2 regions of the Priestia sp. D51 genome follow, and region 1 is predicted to be linked to the other one. Evidence: a T-box and tRNA genes for the amino acid it is inferred to sense, from the RefSeq annotation. Region 1 holds a T-box; the other holds one or more tRNA genes.
What was found. A T-box is a leader RNA that pairs with one kind of tRNA and senses whether it is charged. The one in region 1 lies ahead of thrS (threonine--tRNA ligase), so its partner is inferred to be a tRNA-Thr.
Positions count from the first base shown of each region.

Region 2: it encodes a tRNA-Thr, which carries the amino acid that the T-box ahead of thrS (threonine--tRNA ligase) is inferred to sense. The anticodon was not compared.

Region 1 covers NZ_JBLTIR010000004.1:5,663-15,609, forward strand. The annotation lists gene ACNHOZ_RS16755 (amino acid permease) at 1-1,054, opposite strand, end outside; gene ACNHOZ_RS16760 (hypothetical protein) at 1,444-1,647, shown strand; gene thrS (threonine--tRNA ligase) at 1,819-3,036, opposite strand; T-box leader at 3,090-3,318, opposite strand; T-box leader at 3,358-3,584, opposite strand; gene ACNHOZ_RS16770 (sulfatase-like hydrolase/transferase) at 3,984-5,726, opposite strand; gene ACNHOZ_RS16775 (cell wall hydrolase) at 5,954-6,412, opposite strand; gene rpsN (30S ribosomal protein S14) at 6,672-6,941, shown strand; gene ACNHOZ_RS16785 ((2Fe-2S) ferredoxin domain-containing protein) at 7,033-7,425, shown strand; gene ACNHOZ_RS16790 (valine--pyruvate transaminase) at 7,590-8,891, opposite strand; gene ACNHOZ_RS16795 (DUF6421 family protein) at 8,907-9,947, opposite strand, start outside.
Region 2 covers NZ_JBLTIR010000001.1:964,809-974,755, reverse strand. The annotation lists gene ACNHOZ_RS05060 (M24 family metallopeptidase) at 1-109, opposite strand, end outside; gene ACNHOZ_RS05055 (hypothetical protein) at 185-859, opposite strand; gene ACNHOZ_RS05050 (LCP family protein) at 1,172-2,128, shown strand; gene ACNHOZ_RS05045 (hypothetical protein) at 2,354-2,719, shown strand; gene ACNHOZ_RS05040 (NAD(P)H-dependent oxidoreductase) at 2,747-3,265, opposite strand; gene ACNHOZ_RS05035 (YwaF family protein) at 3,406-4,152, opposite strand; gene ACNHOZ_RS05030 (ABC transporter permease/substrate-binding protein) at 4,321-5,844, opposite strand; gene ACNHOZ_RS05025 (ABC transporter ATP-binding protein) at 5,844-6,794, opposite strand; tRNA gene ACNHOZ_RS05020 (tRNA-Thr) at 7,060-7,132, opposite strand; gene ACNHOZ_RS05015 (aromatic ring-hydroxylating oxygenase subunit alpha) at 7,343-8,395, shown strand; gene ACNHOZ_RS05010 (DHA2 family efflux MFS transporter permease subunit) at 8,430-9,947, opposite strand, start outside.

The DNA.
Region 1 (9,947 bases):
AAAGAGTCGGAACTCCTGTTTTCTCATTTGTTTTAGCAAATGCTTTTGGCAGCAAGCCGTCACGGCTCATTGAGAATAAAATGCGTGTTGCTGCATAAATGTAGGCGAAAATAACAGCCATGATTCCAATGACAGCTCCTGCAGCAATAATTCCTGCCACTGCATTTTGTCCTACTGAATGAAGAACATAGGCCATTGCTTCTGGAACGTTCAGTTCCTTATAAGAAACAACCCCTGTCATAACAAGGCATACTGCTACATAAATAATCGTGCAGATCACGAGTGAACTAATAATTCCAATGGGCAAATTACGCTGCGGATTCTTTACTTCTTCTGCTGATGTAGATAAGGCATCAAAACCTAAGAAAGCAAAAAATACGGCCGCACCTCCTGTCACAACACCTTCAATTCCATAAGGCATAAAAGGTGTCCAATTAGACGGTTTTACATAAAAAGCTCCTACAATAATAAAAAGAAGGATAATAAACAATTTAACAAGCACCATAAAGTTGTTCACTTTTTTACTTTCTTTTGTTCCTCTTGAAAGCAGCCATGTAATAAGAAGCGTAATACAAATAGCAGGAAGGTTTACTAGACCTCCATTTGCAGGGATTGTAATCAATTCTTTTGGCAGTGAAAAACCAAATCCTTCTAAAAAGTTGTTAAAATAAGAAGACCAGCCGTTTGCTACTGCTGACATCGTTAATAAATAGACGGAAAGCAATGTCCATCCCATTAAGTGTGCTACCACTTCGCCGATGGTTGCATATGTATAGGTGTAAACGCTCCCAGATACAGGTATAGTTGAAGCAAATTCCGCATAGCACAGCGCTGCAAAACCGCATACAATAGAAGCCAGTATAAAAGAAAAAATAACGGCTGGCCCCGCATCGTTAGCAGCTACTAAGCCTGTTAAAACTAAAACCCCCGTTCCTATTACGGCTCCAATACCAAGAAGAGTCAAATCGAATGCCCCTAATGTTTTGACTAGAGATTTGTTTTGACTTTGTTCTAATAATTGCTCGATTGACTTCTTTTTAAATAGTTTTCCCATTGCACTCTCTCCTCTCTGTTGCCACTCATCCATTAAAAAACTTAAAAATGACGTCTTTTCCTATTTGACTACGCGTTTTTACTTCAGATACAGAAGTAATTATATAGAAATAATTACTAACTTGTCTATTAGTATACTAATATCATTATATATATTTCAAGAGTTTTTGTAAGCGATTTCTTAATCTCTCTCTATTTTGTCTTTATCAACTAAATAAAGAAATCATCGTTGTGATTATGCATAATAAGTTTGAATAAAATTAATATTCTAAAAAATAAATAGATTCATTTCCAGATAGTTTTTTTCGCTACCTATCTTCAAATATAAATTCCTGACATAGGGATTATTTACAGAACGATGAATGTTTTACCTCAACGGGTGTTATAATGATGAAAACTGAAGCGTATGAAGGGCGGAGAGAGATGCTTAACTTACTTATTGGCTGTATTTTACTAGCATTAGGAGTGTACTTTATGTTTAAATTTCTTTTTTATTCTCCTTCTAAAAAGAAGCGAGGTCAGCAACCTATGAACAAATTGTCAAATGAAGATTCAGCTCCATCAAATGCAAACGATTCGAATGGGATAAGATAATTTTTTTCACAAAATACCGGCGTTTGTCTAAGGCAAAAGTTATACTGCCGATATATAATATCTTATACCCTTCTAGTTCAATATTCCCTTCATTTTGGTGTAAGACAAGATGAAGGGAATCACTATCCGACTTAAAAAATCGGATTTTTCTATTTAGCAAGGTAAATGGCTTCAATAAACTCTGTTTGAATTTTTTTCTTTATTCAAGTGTGCAGCTGCCTCTTCAACACTTACTGTTCCAATGTTTTTCTTCCCGTGCTTTCGCATAGCAAGCGATTTATTTTCTACTTCTTTATCTCCTATTACGGCCATATAAGGAACTTTGAGCATTTCGGCTTCTCTAATTTTCAGACCTATTTTTTCAATACGATCATCCACTTCAACACGATACCCTTGTGACTCCAGCTCGTGTTTCACCTTGTATGCATATTCCACATGCGGCGGTGCAATAGGCAAAAGCTTAAATTGAACAGGAGCCAGCCAAAGAGGAAATTGACCTTCATAATGTTCAATCAAGATGGCCATAAATCGTTCAACGGAACCGTATATAGCGCGGTGAATCATTACGGGACGGTGCGGTTTATTGTCCTCTCCAATATACATACAGTCAAACTTCTCTGGCATTAAGAAATCAAGCTGAACTGTTCCGCACTGCCAGCTGCGGCCTAGGGAATCTAAAATATGAAAATCGATTTTCGGCCCGTAAAAAGCTCCGTCTCCTTCATTTACCTGATAGTTTAAGCCTTTTTCATTTAGCACCGATTGAAGCGACTTTTCTGCTTGATTCCATGTTTCAATATCTCCCATAAATTTTTCAGGACGTGTGGATAGCTCCACTTTGTAATCAAAGCCAAAATGTGAATAAAAGTCATGGATAAACGCTAGAATGCGGCTAATCTCAACTTCAATCTGATTAAGTTCTACGAATAAATGCGCATCGTCCTGTGTGAATGACCGGACTCTTAGCAGTCCGTTTAAAGAGCCCGAAAGCTCGTGGCGGTGAACCAATCCAAGTTCTGCGTATCGAATGGGAAGTTCTCGATAGCTTCTTCGCTTGCTGTTAAACAATAAAATGGCTCCCGGACAATTCATCGGTTTAATCGCATAGTTTTGTTTGTCAACATTTGAAAAATACATATTTTCATGATAGTGCTCCCAATGCCCTGATTGTTCCCATAGCTCCTGTTTCATCATGATGGGAGTTTTTATCTCTTGATAGCCTGCTTTGTAATGCTTTTGTTTCCAGTAGTTTTCTAACTCATTTCGAACAATCATTCCGTTAGGTAAGAAAAACGGCATACCAGGAGCTTCTTCCATCGACATAAACAGCTCCAGTTCTTGACCTAATTTTTGATGATTTCGTTTTTCTGCTTCCATTTGTTTCGACATGTTCATTCCTCCAATATGTTTTTATTCAACAAAAAAACCGCACTCATCCCTAGTAAAGGGACGAATGCGGCCGTGGTACCACCCTAATTCCGTAAAATACCTATACGTATTTTACGCTTAAAAAGATAACGGTTTTACCGGTTGCAGTTTCAGTGTACACACATTCCCCGCCGCAGCTCCAAGGTGGTAAATTCATTTCGTTTTCTAAGGGTTCTCAGCCAGTGACCCTACTCTCTGTAAAGAAAATCCAAAAATGATTCATGTCCTTTTCAATGCTTGTATATTCATTTTTTCTACATAAAAAACCGCACTCATCCCTAGTGAAGGGACGAATGCGGTCGTGGTACCACCCTAATTCCGTAAAATACCTGTATGCATTTTACGCTCAAAAAAGATAACGGTTTTACCGATTGCAGTTTCAGTTATGCACATTCCCTGCAATAGCTCTAAGGTGGTAAATTAGATGATTTCTTAAGGGCTCCCAGCCGCTGACCCTATTCTCTGCGAAGAAAACGGCACCTAATTCATGTCCTTTTCATTGCCAAATAATGTTTGTTAGTTGTTAAAAGTGATTATAGTGTATAAATTTTACAGAAGTCAAGAAATAATTTTTATTTTTTAATGTTATAGAATTAATTTATGCTTAAATTTCCGAAAAGTTACTTAGGAATATATGGGCTTAAAAAGTTTTTTATTATAATATTAACACCTGCATTTTATTTTGTTTTTACCTTTATTGTGTAAAAATAAAGGCAAAAAAGAAAGATATTACAAGCACTTATTTGCTTTATCTAAGTATTATTAGCGAATTAAAATCCAGTATTGCTCAAATCAGAATAAGTAACATAGCACAAGTATCATCAGTTTTTTTATTTATATACTAGAATATTAAATATACCTTTTTCTACTTACACCAATATTAGGCTTGAACTCGTCGAAACTATTTTTTATCTATCTTTAGACGGAAGCTCCTGGTACATGCTTCCACTTTGCGGAAAAATCCGTTTTTTCCTGAGTTGTTCTTTAAGAATAACATCAAGCTGCCGCTGAATTTTCCTTGTTTCATTTGTTGAAAAATACGGGTAAGCCAAATTTACTGTTTCTAACGTATCCTTGGTCAAATTGTACATTTCAATTTGATCCGGAACCGATGTTTCTTTAAGGTTAGTAAGATCTACAGGGTAACTTTCATATTGCTCTCGGTGGATGACTTCATCTTTTTCGTTAGGTGCTGACCGAAATTGCGGATTATCATGGTATCGAGCGTATTTCCGGATTTCCTTTTCTGCGGCTGATTGAAACTCGACAATGACCGCTTGAATGTGATTAGGCTGAACGACTGACGGATAGCTTTCTCCTAAAAAATTTGTTTGGTGAAGTCCTTTTGTCGGGTCATCATCCGTCATAAAGAAAATCGGTGCTTTTTCTTGATAGAGCGATGTTTCTCCTCTCAACGTTCCTGAGAGGTCTCGCCCAACAAATGGATGTACTTCCGTATGACTTTTTTGCAATTGCTTTTGAACAGCGGAAGCATCGATATTAGCCAAGCTAAGCATTGTCGGGATCAAGTCAACGTGACTAGTCAGTACGTCTGTACGTTGATAACTAGGAAACAAATGCTTGTTATGAATGAGAAGCGGCACGTGAATCGACTCTTCATACATGTTGTACCATTTTTGATGTAGTCCTCCGTGAGCCCCCAGCAAATCACCGTGATCCGACGTGAAAATAATAATAGTATTGTCATAGAACGAAGATTGTTCTATAGTCTGAAGGACTTTCAAAATTTGTTTGTCAACATTTTTTTGAAGCTGATAATATAAGCGCCGGTAGAAACTAGAATTTGGCGTCGGCTGCAGCGCTTTTGGATAGATGTATTTATAGCTGCTTTGAGCGCTAGGCTTTGTGTGTAAGGATTCTCGAATGGTAGGTGGCGGCTCGATGTTCGGAATTGTTTCGTCAATAGAAAACTGAAACATGGGAAGGTGTTTGGTAATCGCTCCGAACAGCGCAATGTCATGCGGGTTCACAAACGAAGCTACCATGAGCCAAGGCTGCGAAGTCTTTTGATATTCTAATCGTTGAATATGCTCTATGATTTCCTCTGCATATATTTCGTCTCGTCCGCTCACTCCAATGGCCGCAGATGAACCAGAATTGTGCGGGTTTCTCCCCTCTGGCTCTGGACCAATCCAGCCTGAAAAACCAAACTTTTCAAGCTTATTAGCCCGTTGATAGAGGGACTCTTTTTCTGGATCGGGTATTCCTGTTTGCATCTGGTAGCTAGAAAAAACGTTATGTGTTCCTGGAATTAAGATGTTCTCATCAGAAATATGCCATTTTCCTTTATAAAAGGTTTGATACCCAGCCTGCTTAAAATAATCTCCCATCATTGGGACGGTATTAGGCTGCAGCCAAAACATATCAGGATCTTGTGACTTCTTTGCGATACCTTGCGTTTGCGTAACTCCGTGCAAGGAAGGGTACTGCCCTGTAAACAATGTAGCTCGACTCGGTGAACAGGCTGTAGAACCGACGTAGTGACGAGTGAATGACATCCCGTGCTGTTTTAAAAATTCATGTGCTTTTAAATAGTTTTTTCGCCACTTTTTTACTTCTTTACTTTCATATACGGGTGGAAATCGTTCTTCGTCCACCATAATTAACAAAAAATTAGGCTGCTCCTTCATCTTTACTCCTCCACGTGTTTATCAAATTTTCTGTATTGATAAACTATGTAAAAAGGACTTTTTTTAGACGAACGGAGTACGGTTCATGTCTTTTTATATCCAAACAAAAAAAAGACTTGGAGGATTTCTCTAAGCCTTTCATAACTCGTTTCAATACGATATTCCTTATTTTATGTACATATCTAAAAAAGCTAATGACAGCGCGTAGCTAGCCATTAGCTTTTTCATTATTTTGCAAATACATGATTTCCTATTTTAATTGTTTCTTGTTTTTGGCGCAGCCATTGATCTCCCGTTTTATCAGGATTAAAGAAGAATAATGAACCTTTTCCTTGACCTTGGAAATTAATTGCTTCTTCTACAGCTTTTTTTGAACCTTTGTCTGCAGGTTTATTAATTTGACCGTTGCTGACCGGGCTGTACTGACCTTTTTGATAAATAACGCCTTTTACAGTGTCCGGAAATTTGCTGCTGTCGACTCTATTTAATACAACTGTTGCCACGGCTACTTTGCCTGCGTACGGCTCTCCTTTGGCTTCAGCTGATACAAGACGAGCTAATAGTTCTTTATCATTTTTATTTACTTGAATGTGCTGTTCATGAGCGGGTGCTGCAGCAAATGCTGAGTAACCTGCACCAAAACTCGGGATAAGCATTGCGATAGCAATTACTAGTTTTTTCATCATAAAAATAAAAGCCTCCTTGCTATTTCTTGACGTGGTTCATATGCTAGCAGAAATATAAGAGTCTTTCATTGCAAAAAATTATCCAGTTCCAAAAGAAATTGTATATTCTCGTATTTTTTTAACTATTTTTCAGCATATAAAAATATAGCTTTCCTCATTAAATATGAGTTGCATTTCATTCTTCAGTGGTTTATGATATAAAAATATAAATAGTAATGATTACGAATTTCAAGAAGGACTTTAAGAAAGGAATGATTATTTGGCTAAAAAATCAAAAATAGCAAAAGAAAAGCACCGACAAGCACTTGTCGAAAAATATGCTGAGTTAAGAAAACAGTTAAAGGAACAAGGAAATTATAATGAACTACGAAAGCTTCCTAGAGACTCTTCTTCTACTCGCTTGCATAATCGCTGTGAAGTAACGGGAAGACCTCGTGGATATTTACGTAAATTTAAGCTTTCGCGAATTGCATTTAGAAAACTTGCTCACAAGGGACAGATTCCTGGGGTGAAAAAATCAAGCTGGTAAAATTCTAATGAGGTAAAGGACCCTCTTTGCTAAAAAAGGAATCATTATACGTCATAAATCGTAATCATTACTTTTAATAGGAGGGATCAACATGGCTACATGGAACTTAGGTACAACGAAACATCACGTTCTCATTTGCAATGGAAGCAGCTGCAATCGAGTTGGAGCCGAAGAAGTTACACAAGCGATTCGAACTGAGATAGCTAATCAAGAGATGGACGAATACATACATACGACTCGCACTCGATGTAATGGAAGATGTCATGATAAATGCGTCGTCATTTCCTACCCAGACGGTATTTGGTATAAAGATATGAAGCCTGATGATGCACGAGAGCTTATTAACTCTTTAAAGACAGATCAACCTTTTGTCCAAAAAACAAGTCATACTTTTTGCGGAGAAGGTTTCCAGCGAACAGAAGGTACTGTTAAAGGTATCTCAAAACAAAAAGAAACCGTCATCAAAGTATCTAAAAAACTTTAATTTACAACGGTGAAATCCTGGTCTTTAGAAAGTTAACCAACTAAAAGAGAAACATCATTAAAAATGTCTGTTTGTTTTCTCTAATGTGCCTATCGCTTAATCTAAACAAAAAAACCGGCCCTAGCAACCGGGTCGGCTTTTTTTACCTCTACACCTTTAAGAAATTAGATTTTTTCTGTTTCACATATAAAATCTGAACTGTATACTTTCTTGACTACTGACGAAAGAATATCAATTCCTTTCTTTAACTCCTCATCTGTAGCAGTAAGACTTATACGAATGCACTCCTGGTTGTGAGGACAAGACCGGTTGCCGTGAAAGAATGATCCGCCTGGTACTACAATCAAGTTTTCTGCTTTTAATTTATTGTATAGATCGTTATCACTGAAAGGCAAACCTTCTAACCAAAGCCAACCAAACAACGAACCTTCCGCTTTATGTAAATACCAAGGAATATCATCCGGCATACGTGTAGTTAAAAGATTTTTTAAATAGTTATGTTTTTGTTTATAATGAGTTCTTATATAGTTAGCTGAAATTCCAGGTAACTTTCCGTTCTTTAAGGTGTTAACCACCATCCGCTGACCTAACCTAGAAGAGTGAATCAAAATATTTGATTGAAATGCTTCCATTACTTTTATGAAGTCACTTTTTCCTATAGCAATTCCTATTCTCTCTCCAGGCAATCCGGCTTTAGAAAGACTCATGCAGTGAATGATGTTGTCATGTATAATTGGATTCATTTCAACAAAGTTCATAGCTGGAAAAGGAGGTGCGTACGCTGAATCAATTAGCAATGGAATGTTATAGTCCTTGCATACTTGGGATATAAAGTGTACGGCTTCTTTTGAAAGAATGTTGCCGCTTGGATTATTAGGTCTTGATAATACGACAGCTCCGATATCTGGGTCCTGTGCTATTTTATCTTTGAATGCCTGTTTGTTAAATTCATAACGAAATGTATGATGATCAAGCTTTGAGACGATAGGAGGAATTCCTTCTATTATAGCTTCCTCTAGTGCCACTCCGCTGTACCCAGCGTAATCCGGCAGCATAGGTATTAATGCTTTTTTAACTCTTCCTTCTTTACTTGTACCACAAAATGAATTTATAGCTAAAAAAAACAGATTTTGACTTCCTGAAGTGATTAAGACTTGTTCTCTGTCCAGCTCAATACGATAATTCCTAAAGAAGTATTCTCTTATGCAATCAATTAATTCATGCGTACCGTAACTAGAACCATATTGGCTAATCAAATTCTTTAGTTGTTTGTCGTTCACAATATCTCTTAAAGCTTCTTCCCACATTTCATAAACTTGAGGGAGTATGGCAGGATTGCCAGCGCTTAAATTCACATATTGATTGAGACCAGAATTGAGCACTTCTTGGATGTCATGCATAATAGCGCGAACGCCTACTTTATTAGTCATTTTGTTTCCGATTTTACTTAAATGCAAAGCATTCATTAGTGCATCTTCTCCTTAGAGATTATGGTCATCGAATAGTAAGTATGGAACTTCAATCTTTTTATTTTGCTGATTAATAAAGTACTTGTTCGGAATAGTAAATTTATCACCGTTCTCACTAGGCAATAAGTATTTTCGAACATAGCGTTCGGCTTCTTCTTTATAGCCAAGGTCACTTTGAATTGTTTCAAGTTGTTCAATTTCTTTTACTAAAAGGTCTAGTTCCTTCAAACACATGTCTAAATCTAAATAAGCATGGTCTTCTTTTCGGGATATTGAATGCCCATTTGCAACTAACCAGCTAAAAAGAAAAAATCCTGTGCCAGAATCAAAGTTTCGAGGTGCATTATGCTGACTAGGATACCTTAACAGACGTTCAAAGAGAACAAATTCTGTTATCTCTTCCCAAAAAGGGTATTTTCTTTTATGAAGAGTCAGCACCGTCTGACAGTCTACTTTAACTTCTTCCAGTATGCCTGCAAAAAAATTCATTTTTGCCTGTATATGTTGATCGAAAGGTTTATTTCCACAGTGATGATAATAGTCATGTAGATATCCCCAGATTACCCTTGCCTGATAGGTGTCTTCTCTATTCATAGTATGAGATTTAAAGTTAAAATCAGGAAAGATCGAATACGCTCTTTTTAATGTATCATCATTGTATATGCTGTGAAATTTATTAAAGAAAAATATCGCGAAGTTTTGACTTGTTACCTTTTCTTTTGTTTTTACATTCTCAGGGAAAAATACAATACACTTCCCTTCCATAAACCCTTGAGTACCAGCCAACAGCTTTAAAGATTCACATCCATTTTTAGGATGAGGAAGGTCTGCTTCAATGGAATTCATGATTTCAGGTTCATCACGAACGGCGATAAAGGCTTCTAAATAAAACCCTCTTTTTGTAGGGCCATTAGGCGTTACAATCGGTCCTAAAAAGAACGTCACCTCTCCGTTTGCAGGCGGGCTATAAGCAATTAACGTTTGATCAAAATAAGGAGATTGATCGAGTCCTCTTTCAATCCAATCACATACGTCATTTTTTAATGCATTCCA
Region 2 (9,947 bases), on a different contig from region 1:
CCGTGTGAAATCCAGTTAAATAAAATACGTTTTCAGTTGACGAAATAAAGGCCGTTTCTACATTCTTTTCCTTCAGCCATGATACGACTTTTTGCAAACGTGCTTCCATTAAAAAAACCCCTTTCATTGTGCAATATTACTATTATAACATAGTTATTTAGCAATATTGTACAATGAATAGAGGTTAAGACAAAGCCGCGTGAAGAGTAGTAAGCTGCTCTTTAATCGCTTTTCGCTGAATACTTACTTTCATCAGCCAGCCATTTTCTCCGTATCTATAAATAAATTCGTACGTACCTTTAGGAAAATATTCTTTTACCAGCATGTCTCGGTTTTCAACAAATCCCGGATCGCCAATAAAATAGCTACCTTCTTCAAGCGGGAGCTCATGAACTTTTTTTTCTAGCTGCTTCTCTTCGTCTTCGTCATCATCTATCACAATGTGAAGACCACCTTCATCACGCACAACGTCAAATTCACCGTTTTGTTCAAGCTCAAGCACCGGTACCACTTGTCCATTTACCGTTAGCAGCTGCTTGGTTCCTTCAAGGACCTGGGACCAATGATCATCGTATAAAGTAGAAGAATAAAAAATATAGCCCTGAGATTTATATAATAAAAGCAGCTGTTCAAAATGATTTTTCACTTGTTCTTTATCAAATAGAATAACAAAATGCTTTCGATAGAAAAAACTTGTAAAAGGCAGAATAGACGATTGATTAAGCTCTCTAATTATTTCAGCACTATCCTTACCTGAAATAATAGCTCCGGTCAATTCCCCCGCGCCATAAGGTTTCCAATGACTTAACGCCGCTTCTGGAATCAGCACAAGGTTCGAAGATGACACATATATACTCATTCGCTTCACTCCTTTTTTCTACACTTAGACCTATATTTAATTCTCAACAAACAGAGACTTTTCTCTTATACCCTTCTTAAAAGACAGAACTTTTTCCCTAACTATGATAGATTATAACAAATATCCTCGAAAAAAATAACCTTTATTTCCTCTTTCTTCTATTTGTACACTTCTCTTATTTTAGCTGTCTTCGCAGATTTACTAGTGAACGTACTTGCTAATCTAATTCCTTAGTGTTAATTTTATTATGTCGTTTTATAATTTTTTGCATAATTGGTTTTAGACAAAAAAGTATTAATATTTTTGAATGCGATGGTGAGACATTTGGAAGAACGTACAGAACGTAAACAACATAAAAGAAAAAAGCAAAGAAAAAAGAAACGCTTTAGAAAGCTACTTCTTTTCTTTCTCATTCTTGTAATCGCCGCTGGTGCATATGTGTATTATCAATACCAACAAGGATTAGCAGAAGCAGACGGAGCTTTTGGGAAAGATGGACAGTTTGATTTTAATGGTGCAAGTGCCAATTTAGATAGCATGAATGTGCTGCTTCTCGGAATTGACTCTCGCGGTGAAGAACATTCGCGTGCCGATACAATCATGATTGCTCATTATGACAAAGACAGCAATCAGCCTAAAATTGTTTCTTTGATGCGTGATTCATATGTGGATATTCCTGGACATGGCAAAAACAAATTAAATTCAGCCTATGCATTTGGCGGGCCCGAATTAATGCGTAAGACAATTAAAGAAAATTTCGGCGTAGATGTAAACTATTATGCCGTTGTTGATTTTAAAGGTTTTTCTAAAGTTGCCGATACGATTGCCCCTGAGGGAATTACGGTTACCGTGCCACACGAAATGTCGTCAGGAATTGGCATGACGCTAAAACCTGGAAAACAAACTCTTCACGGAGATAAATTACTAGGATACGTGCGATTCCGCCATGATAGCCAAAGTGATTTCGGGCGTGTGAAGCGTCAACAAGAAGTGATTGGTAAATTAATGGATGAAGCTCTTCAAGTAAAGACACTGGCGAAAGCTCCTAAGCTATGGGGTGTCATTGATCCATATGTGGATACAAATATTCCGCCAAAAACATTTATTGTGATAGGAAAAGATTTTTTAGTTGGAAATCAGCCAGATTTAAAATCTCTTCGTTTACCGGTTGAAGGTTCCTATTCAAATGAACGAATATCCGGTATTGGTGCTGTTTTAAGCATCGACCTTGAAGAAAACAAACAAGCGTTACAGTCATTTTTAAATTAGGAAAAGGTGTCCATTAGAGGACACCTTTTTTTATACTATTCAAAAAAACTTCTGTTTTTCCTCCCTATCCTTCAAAAAATTTTCAGCTTCGACAAAAAATGGAGATAAAATGGAGTTGTTTTCTAGAAAACAGCTGTTTCTTTGGAGTTCTATTTTTTCTCCTGTATGCGTATATGAAAAGAGAAGGACTTCTTTTTTATATTTTTTAGTCAAGGAGATGAAATGATGAAATTATATGGTTTTCAATCTGAAGAAGAGCGTTCCTTTCTTCATTCTACCTATAAAGTAAACCCATTGCTTTCTCATACTGGAGATGTCAAAATCAGCTTTTTATCTTTTCAAGAAAATGATTATACCCCCCGTCAAGAAGCTACGATTCCACAGCTTCTTTTAGTCGTTCACGGGGAAGGCTGGGTAGCTGGCGATAACGGACTGAAAATTTATATCAAACAAGGTGAATCAGCATTTTGGAGAGCTGGGGAATCTTTTGAAGTCGGGAGTCTAACGGCTATGACAGGACTACTGATTGAAGGATTAGATATTGCTCCTCAAAAGCTGCTTACTTCTTTCTCACGAACAAACGCAAATTAAAAAGCCGCTTTGACGCGGCTTTTTTTATTATCTTAGTAATTGAGCGTAGCTTTCTGCGCTATCTTGAATAACTTTGTCACTCAGGTCACCGCCTGCTCCTTGAAATAAAAATGGAGTTTGGAACTTCATACCTGTTAAATTTGCCATAGCTTGGAAAGGAAGAAGCAGATGATTCATTGGGTAACGGTTGTATCCCCCTTCTTGATAAGCTTCTGCAGGGCCTCCTGTCGAAGTAGCTACGACAAACTCTTTTCCCTGAAGTTTAGTACCTTTGCTTCCATAAGCCCATCCGTATGTTAAAACAACATCTTGCCACTCTTTTAAGAGTGCTGGTGAGCTGTACCAGTAAAATGGAAATTGAAAAACAATACGATCGAATTGAACAGCTAACTCCTGCTCTTTTTCTACATCAATTTTGAAATCGGGATAGTTTGCGTATAAATCATGAACGTACACATCCTCCTCTTTTTTTACTCGCTCTGCCCACGCTTTATTAATACGAGAAGATGCTAGATTTGGATGCGCTAAAATAACCAGTGTTTTCATTTGGATACTCTCCTTCTGATGTCTGTGCTTGCTTTTTTCTTTTCTATTTTTTACGCTTGCCTCTCACGTCTTGTTCACTCATTCTTTCCTTTTCCTTCAGGAAATCCGAGTTCGTTTACACTTATAAATTACCAGTATTATCATTCTGCTTCAATAAAATTGACTTTGCTTTTATCACCTTTAATTTTTTTATGTACCCAAAACGGAAGATAAAGGACAAGAAAGCTAAGAATCATGATTCCTTCAATCCATACTAAATACCAAGGATGAGGTCCAAGAACATCTAGCAAGGAAGCGTGCTCTGGCTTTTTCATCATGTATAAATAATTCGCACCGAGTAAACGATTCATGACATAGATAAAACCTCCGTACAGATTAACAAATACTACGCTTACCCATAAAGAACGAAGCGTCGGCTCATATCTGCAGGCAGCAATTAGCATACAGCAAGCAAGTACCACACCACCATGCGATACATAGAACTGCACATAGCGAAACTGGGCATACGCATAGCCGCCAAGGTCTGGGGTAATCATCGCTTGAACAGAGCTGCTGATTCCTGCGAAGTACACAAAATAAAAAAGAAATCTGCTTTTGGTTATCAGCATAACAGCAGCCAGCAGCACGACTATATCACTCAGCTGAAGAGGCAAAGAAGTTTCAACGGACCACTGATGACATCCGATTTCCCAAGCCTGGTAGGCCGTTTCTGAAGCAATTAGAACGAGTGAAAGCAAAACGAACACAAACCTCTTTTTTCGCAGCTGCTTTCGACACAAAAAAATAACTGTTCCTATGATCACGATAATGGCTAAAGTTACAAGGTGTTCAACTGAAAAAAGCTGAAAAGAATGTTGTACAGGATGACACGCAAAAAATGAATTCATAACGGCGCCTCCTCTCCATCAGAAAACAAATTTGGTACCTTTAGCTTGTTCATAAGACCTCATTTTCATTAACGCTTCTCTCACATTAAAAAGAGATTGAAACATAACGAAATCACGCCTAAAAAAAGATCCGAACGATAAATCGTTCGGATCTTTTTGTCTTCATTTTTATTTTTTAATTAATCCTTTTTTCACTAAGAATTGATGAGCGACTTCTTCAGCCGTTTTTCCTTTTGCGTTTACTTGATAGTTCATTTCACGCATTTCGTCGTCACTGATTTTACCACCCAGTTGATTTAAGATTTTTTTCAGTTCAGGGTGCTCTTTTAGCGTATCTTCACGAAGCACAGGCGCTCCTTGATACGGTGGGAAGAACTGCTGGTCGTCTTTTAAGACTTTTAAACCAAACTGTTTGATTTCAGGATCCGTTGCATAAGCATCAAGCATGTTAATATCGCCTTTTTCTACAGCGCGATAGCGAAGCTTCGGCTCCATCGTCTTAATATTCGGGAAGGTAAGGCCATATTCTTTTTGAAGGCCTACGTAGCCGTCTTCACGATCTTTAAACTCAAGCGTAAATCCTGCTTTTACTTTATCTGTTGCATTTGCCAAATCTGAAATGGTCGTTAGATTATTTTCTTTAGCAAATTCTTTTGTAACGGTCAATGTGTACGTATTATTAAACTTCATTGGATCTAAATAGACAAGGCCGAATTTCTTTTGAAATCCTTCTTTTGCCTGCTTGTACACCTGTGTTTCATCTTTGCTGTCCGGCTGTTCCTTTAGATGCGTCACAATGGCTGTCCCCGTATATTCAGGGTACAAATCAATTTCCTTGTTACGCAGAGCCTCAAATACAAATACTGTTTTTCCAAGCGACGAACGAAGATTTACTTTCATATCGGTTTGATCTTCAATTAATTCTTTGTACATATTAATTAAAATATCTTGTTCTGCGCCAATTTTCCCTCCGATAACAAGGTCTGGTTTTGTTGCGCTCATTGCTGCAAACGGAGAAACAAGAATAAGTATTAATACGATGATCATGATGAACGAGCGTTTTTTGGACCCTTTTTTAGCAGAGTGTTCAATCGTTCGCAGAATTCCATCAAAAATAAGCGCTAATAATGCTGCTGGAACGGCTCCTAATAAAATCAAACTATTATCGCTTCGGTCAATACCAAGCAAAATTAAGCTTCCGAGTCCGCCTGCTCCGATAAGAGCCACGATTGTCGCTGTACCAATAATGAGTACCATCGCTGTGCGAATTCCGGCCATAATGACAGGAAGCGCTAGAGGAAGTTCTACTTTGATTAATCGTCTCCACGAGTTCATCCCCATGGCTTTGGATGCTTCAATTAAAGATGGGTCCACTTCTTTAATTCCGGTATATGTATTTCGTACAATAGGAAGAAGCGAATATAAAAACAGTGCAATAACCGCGGGAAAGGTTCCAATTCCGACAAGAGGAATCAGTAATCCTAATAAAGCGAGTGAGGGAATGGTTTGCAGTACGGCTGTTACGCCAATGATCGGTTCAGCAATGCGGTCATGCCTCGTTAAGTACAGTCCAAGCGGCACTGAAATTAATACGGCGATCACAAGAGCCAGTACTGAAATTTGAATGTGTTCAAGAAGAGCTTGAAACAGGGCATCTCCTCGTTGATCTAATAATGTGCTTAGTGCATTCATTACAGCGTTCCTCCTTCTTTCGTTTTATCAGAAAGAAACGCTAATAGAGTTTTGCGCGTTACAACGCCAATGCGTTTGCTCCCTTTTTTCACAGCTATTGCTTCATGGTCGTAAAGGGCGTCCATTGCCTGCTGAACAGTGGCGGTTGAAGCTAGCTCTTCAGTAGGTTCTACGTCTGGCTGTTCACTTTCTTTGACAAACATATCCAATGTCTCAAATAAAGTATTTCCTTGATTTCCAATAAATGTTTTTACAAACTCATTTTTAGGCTTTTGAATGAATTCCTCCGGGGTGCCAACTTGAACAATTTCCCCATCTTTCATCAGGCAGATACGATCTCCAAGCGTCATGGCTTCGCTCATATCATGCGTAACAAACACAAATGTTTTTTTGATTTTTTCTTTTAAGCTAATAACATCTTGTTGAAGCTGTTCGCGGCTTAACGGATCGAGGGCGCTAAAGGGTTCGTCCATTAAAATAACGGGGGGATCAGCTGCGAGGGCACGTGCTACACCTACACGTTGCTGCTGGCCACCTGAGAGCTCAGACGGCTTTCGGTTTCGATATTGCTTTGGGTCTAGTCCTACCAAGGTAAGCAGTTCATCAATACGCGTTTTGATTTTGTTTTTCTTCCAATGCTTCATCTCCGGTACAATGGCTATATTCTCAGCAATGGTCATATGAGGAAAAAGAGCAATCTGCTGTAGCACATAACCAATGTTCCAGCGTAGCTCATGTATGTTGTGGTCCGATACGAGCTTATCTTTTATGTATAGTTCTCCTTCGGTAATATCATGAAGACGGTTAATCATTTTTAAGGTGGTTGTTTTCCCACATCCACTCGGACCAATTAAAACGAAAAACTCTCCTTCTTTTATTTCTAGATTAATATTTTTCACGGCGGTCGTACCGTCTGGATATTGCTTTGACACATTCTTAAACGTAATCAAATTATCGTTCACACTCCCTGTTGAAATTTAACCCCTAGTTTCGTGTACCCAATACTTAGAGGCAATAAACATTCTTTTAAGAATATTTCTAAATATGATTCATAAGACATAGTGGAAAAGATACACATGTTTTCTAACAGCCTCCTAATAAGGCTATCAAACTGTTAAAGTTTTCACAAGGCGGGGAAGAATAATTCGGAGAATAAATTTAAAGCCAATTCAAATAAAAAAACCTTCTTTCAACAAGAAAGAAGGTTTTTGAGTATGCTAGCGACAGGGATCGAACCTGCGACCTCTTGCTTACCATGCAAGTGCTCTACCTACTGAGCTACACCAGCGTCTTGGAAAATTATATCACGTTTAAATTTATTTAGGAAGCGCTTTTTTAAATTTTTTTATTGGTATATTCTCTAATTGGCGTCTTCTGAAATTCGCACTTTCTACAAAGTTCCATATTTTATGTTAGAACTTCTCACATAAATTGTGTGAATTTTCTTTTTTTATATTACCCTTAGTAAAAGAGCTTACAAAAGAAAGGAAGAAAATAGATGGAACAACAACCAACCATGACCAAATCAAAAACGGCAACTCCCTACCCAAGAGACTGCACGTTCAGCCTGGAAGATTGGACGACGCTCGCTAAGTATTGGTACCCCGTCGCACGCTGCAGTGATGTAACTGAGAAACCAACGTCTGTAAAACTGCTAGATGTAAATCTAGTTCTATACCGCACCACACACAAAGTTGTAGCGGCACGCGATTTATGCGTTCACCGAGGGACCCCGCTTAGCATGGGCTGGGTGGAAGATGATGAAATTGTCTGTCCTTACCACGGCTTCCGCTACGCAACGGACGGCGCATGCACGTCGATTCCAGCTCACCCTGACGCCAACATTTCTCCCCGCCTCTGTATGGCCGTCTATCCAGTTATTGAACGATTTGGATTAGTTTGGACTTCCCTGACAGGAGAACAAGATAACCTGCCTTACTTCAATGCGTGGGAAGACCCTGATTTTCAGCAAATTGTTTGTCCGAGCTTTGATATCATGGGTTCAGCCGGTCGTCAAATGGAAGGCTTTTTAGACGTAGCTCATTTTGCTTGGGTTCACACGGACACATTTGGTGATCGAAACAACGCCTTTGTGCCTAAATATAAAGTAAGCGATACAGACTATGGGCTTCATGTAGAATATACGAGCACCGTGAGCAATTATTCCAAAGAACAGCAGCATTTAAATCCACCTGATTTTAAATGGCTTCGCGTCTTTGATGTTTATCCGCCGTTTACAGCTACGCTAAAAGTATACTTCCCAGAAGGCGCAGAGCTGTGGATTATGAATGCAGTCTCTCCTATTTCAGCCCGCGAAACACGTTTATTCGCGCCAATCGCTCGAAACTTTGACAAAGATTCTCCCGTTGAAGGTGTGTATGACTTTAACCTTCGCGTCTTTGACGAAGACCGTGAAATGGTTGAAAATCAAAAACCTGAAGACTTGCCTTTAGACCTGCAGATGGAAGCGCATATTATGGCTGATCAAACGTCTATCGGCTACCGGAAATTATTAAAGAAAATGGGCTTAAGCTTTAGATATACAAGCTGAAAAAATCCCCGCTGTCTCAGCGGGGATTTCTTTTTTATTTAGCAAACTGCTCGCGTCCTGCTTTTTCCTTTATCATTTCATCTTCACTTGCCGGCGTTGCTCGTTTCATAAACAATGAAAGAATTAAGGCAACCACCACTAGGACTACAGAGATAGCAAACGCATCGTTAATCCCTTGTACCATTGCCTGCATCCCAATCTGCTCTTTCATTTGAGCTGCCCCGGCTGCGGTTGCATTAGCTGCTCCTGCTCCGCTCATTGCATCTTGAGCGAGCTCTTTTGCATGAGTAGCTGTACGGTTTGACATCACCGTTACTAAAAGAGCCGAACCAATAGCTCCCGATACTTGTTGAAGCGTATTGTTCATGGCAGTACCATGCGGATTAAAGCGCTGCGGCAGCTGATTTAATCCGTTTGTCATAACCGGCATCATCACCATAGACATTCCGAACATGCGAAGCGTGTAAAGCGTAATGAGCGTTGTATACGTCGTATCAAGCTCTAAGTTACTGAAGAAATACGTCGTAACAGCTGTAATCGTTAGACCCGTTACAGCCAATGCACGCGCTCCGAATTTATCAAATAATTTTCCGGTAATCGGTGACATTACACCCATTAGCAGCGCACCTGGAAGCATTAGTAATCCTGAATGAAGCGGAGAGATGCCTCGTACCGTTTGAACATAAATTGGCATTAGCAGCATGGCTGAGAATAATGCCATTGTGATCACCATCGAAATCGTTGATGATAAAGCAAACATTGGATATTTAAAAATGCGGAATTCAAGCATCGGTGTTTTAAGCTTGAACTGACGTGTAATAAATAAAATCAGCGCCACAGCTCCTACGATAATGGTACCGTATACTTCCACAGAATCCCAGCCTTTATCCCCTGCTGAGCTAAACCCGTATAGAAGTCCGCCAAATCCAATTGTAGATAGCAAAAGGGATAAAAAATCCAAATTGATTTCCACTTTTTCTTTTTTGTCTTTTAATAGGAAGAAAGCGCCTATTAATACAATGGCTGCGATTGGCGTAACAAGGTGGAACAGCATTCTCCACTCATAGTGTTCAATTAGCCATCCTGATAATGTAGGACCAATTGCCGGAGCAAAAATCATAACTAAACCGAAAATCCCCATCGCAGCTCCGCGTTTTTCTAATGGAAAACTTGTGAGCAATACGTTCATTAAAAGCGGCATCATAATAGCTGCGCCTGACGCTTGAATAATACGAGCGGTTAACAACACAGAAAATACGGGCGAAGCACCTGCAAGTATTGTTCCTGCTGTAAATAAAGTCATCGCCGTTAAAAATAAGCCTCTGACAGAATAGCGCTGAATTAAAAAAGCGGTAGTTGGAATCATAATACCATTCACTAACATATAACCAGTAGAAAGCCACTGGACAGTTGACGTTGTCACATCTAAGTCTTTCATAATAGACGGCAGCGCCACATTTAATAACGTTTCATTCAATAATGAGATAAAAGCGCCAATTAACAAAATAGCAATTATGCCATAAGGCGGCTTTTCCATTTGATTTATCGATCG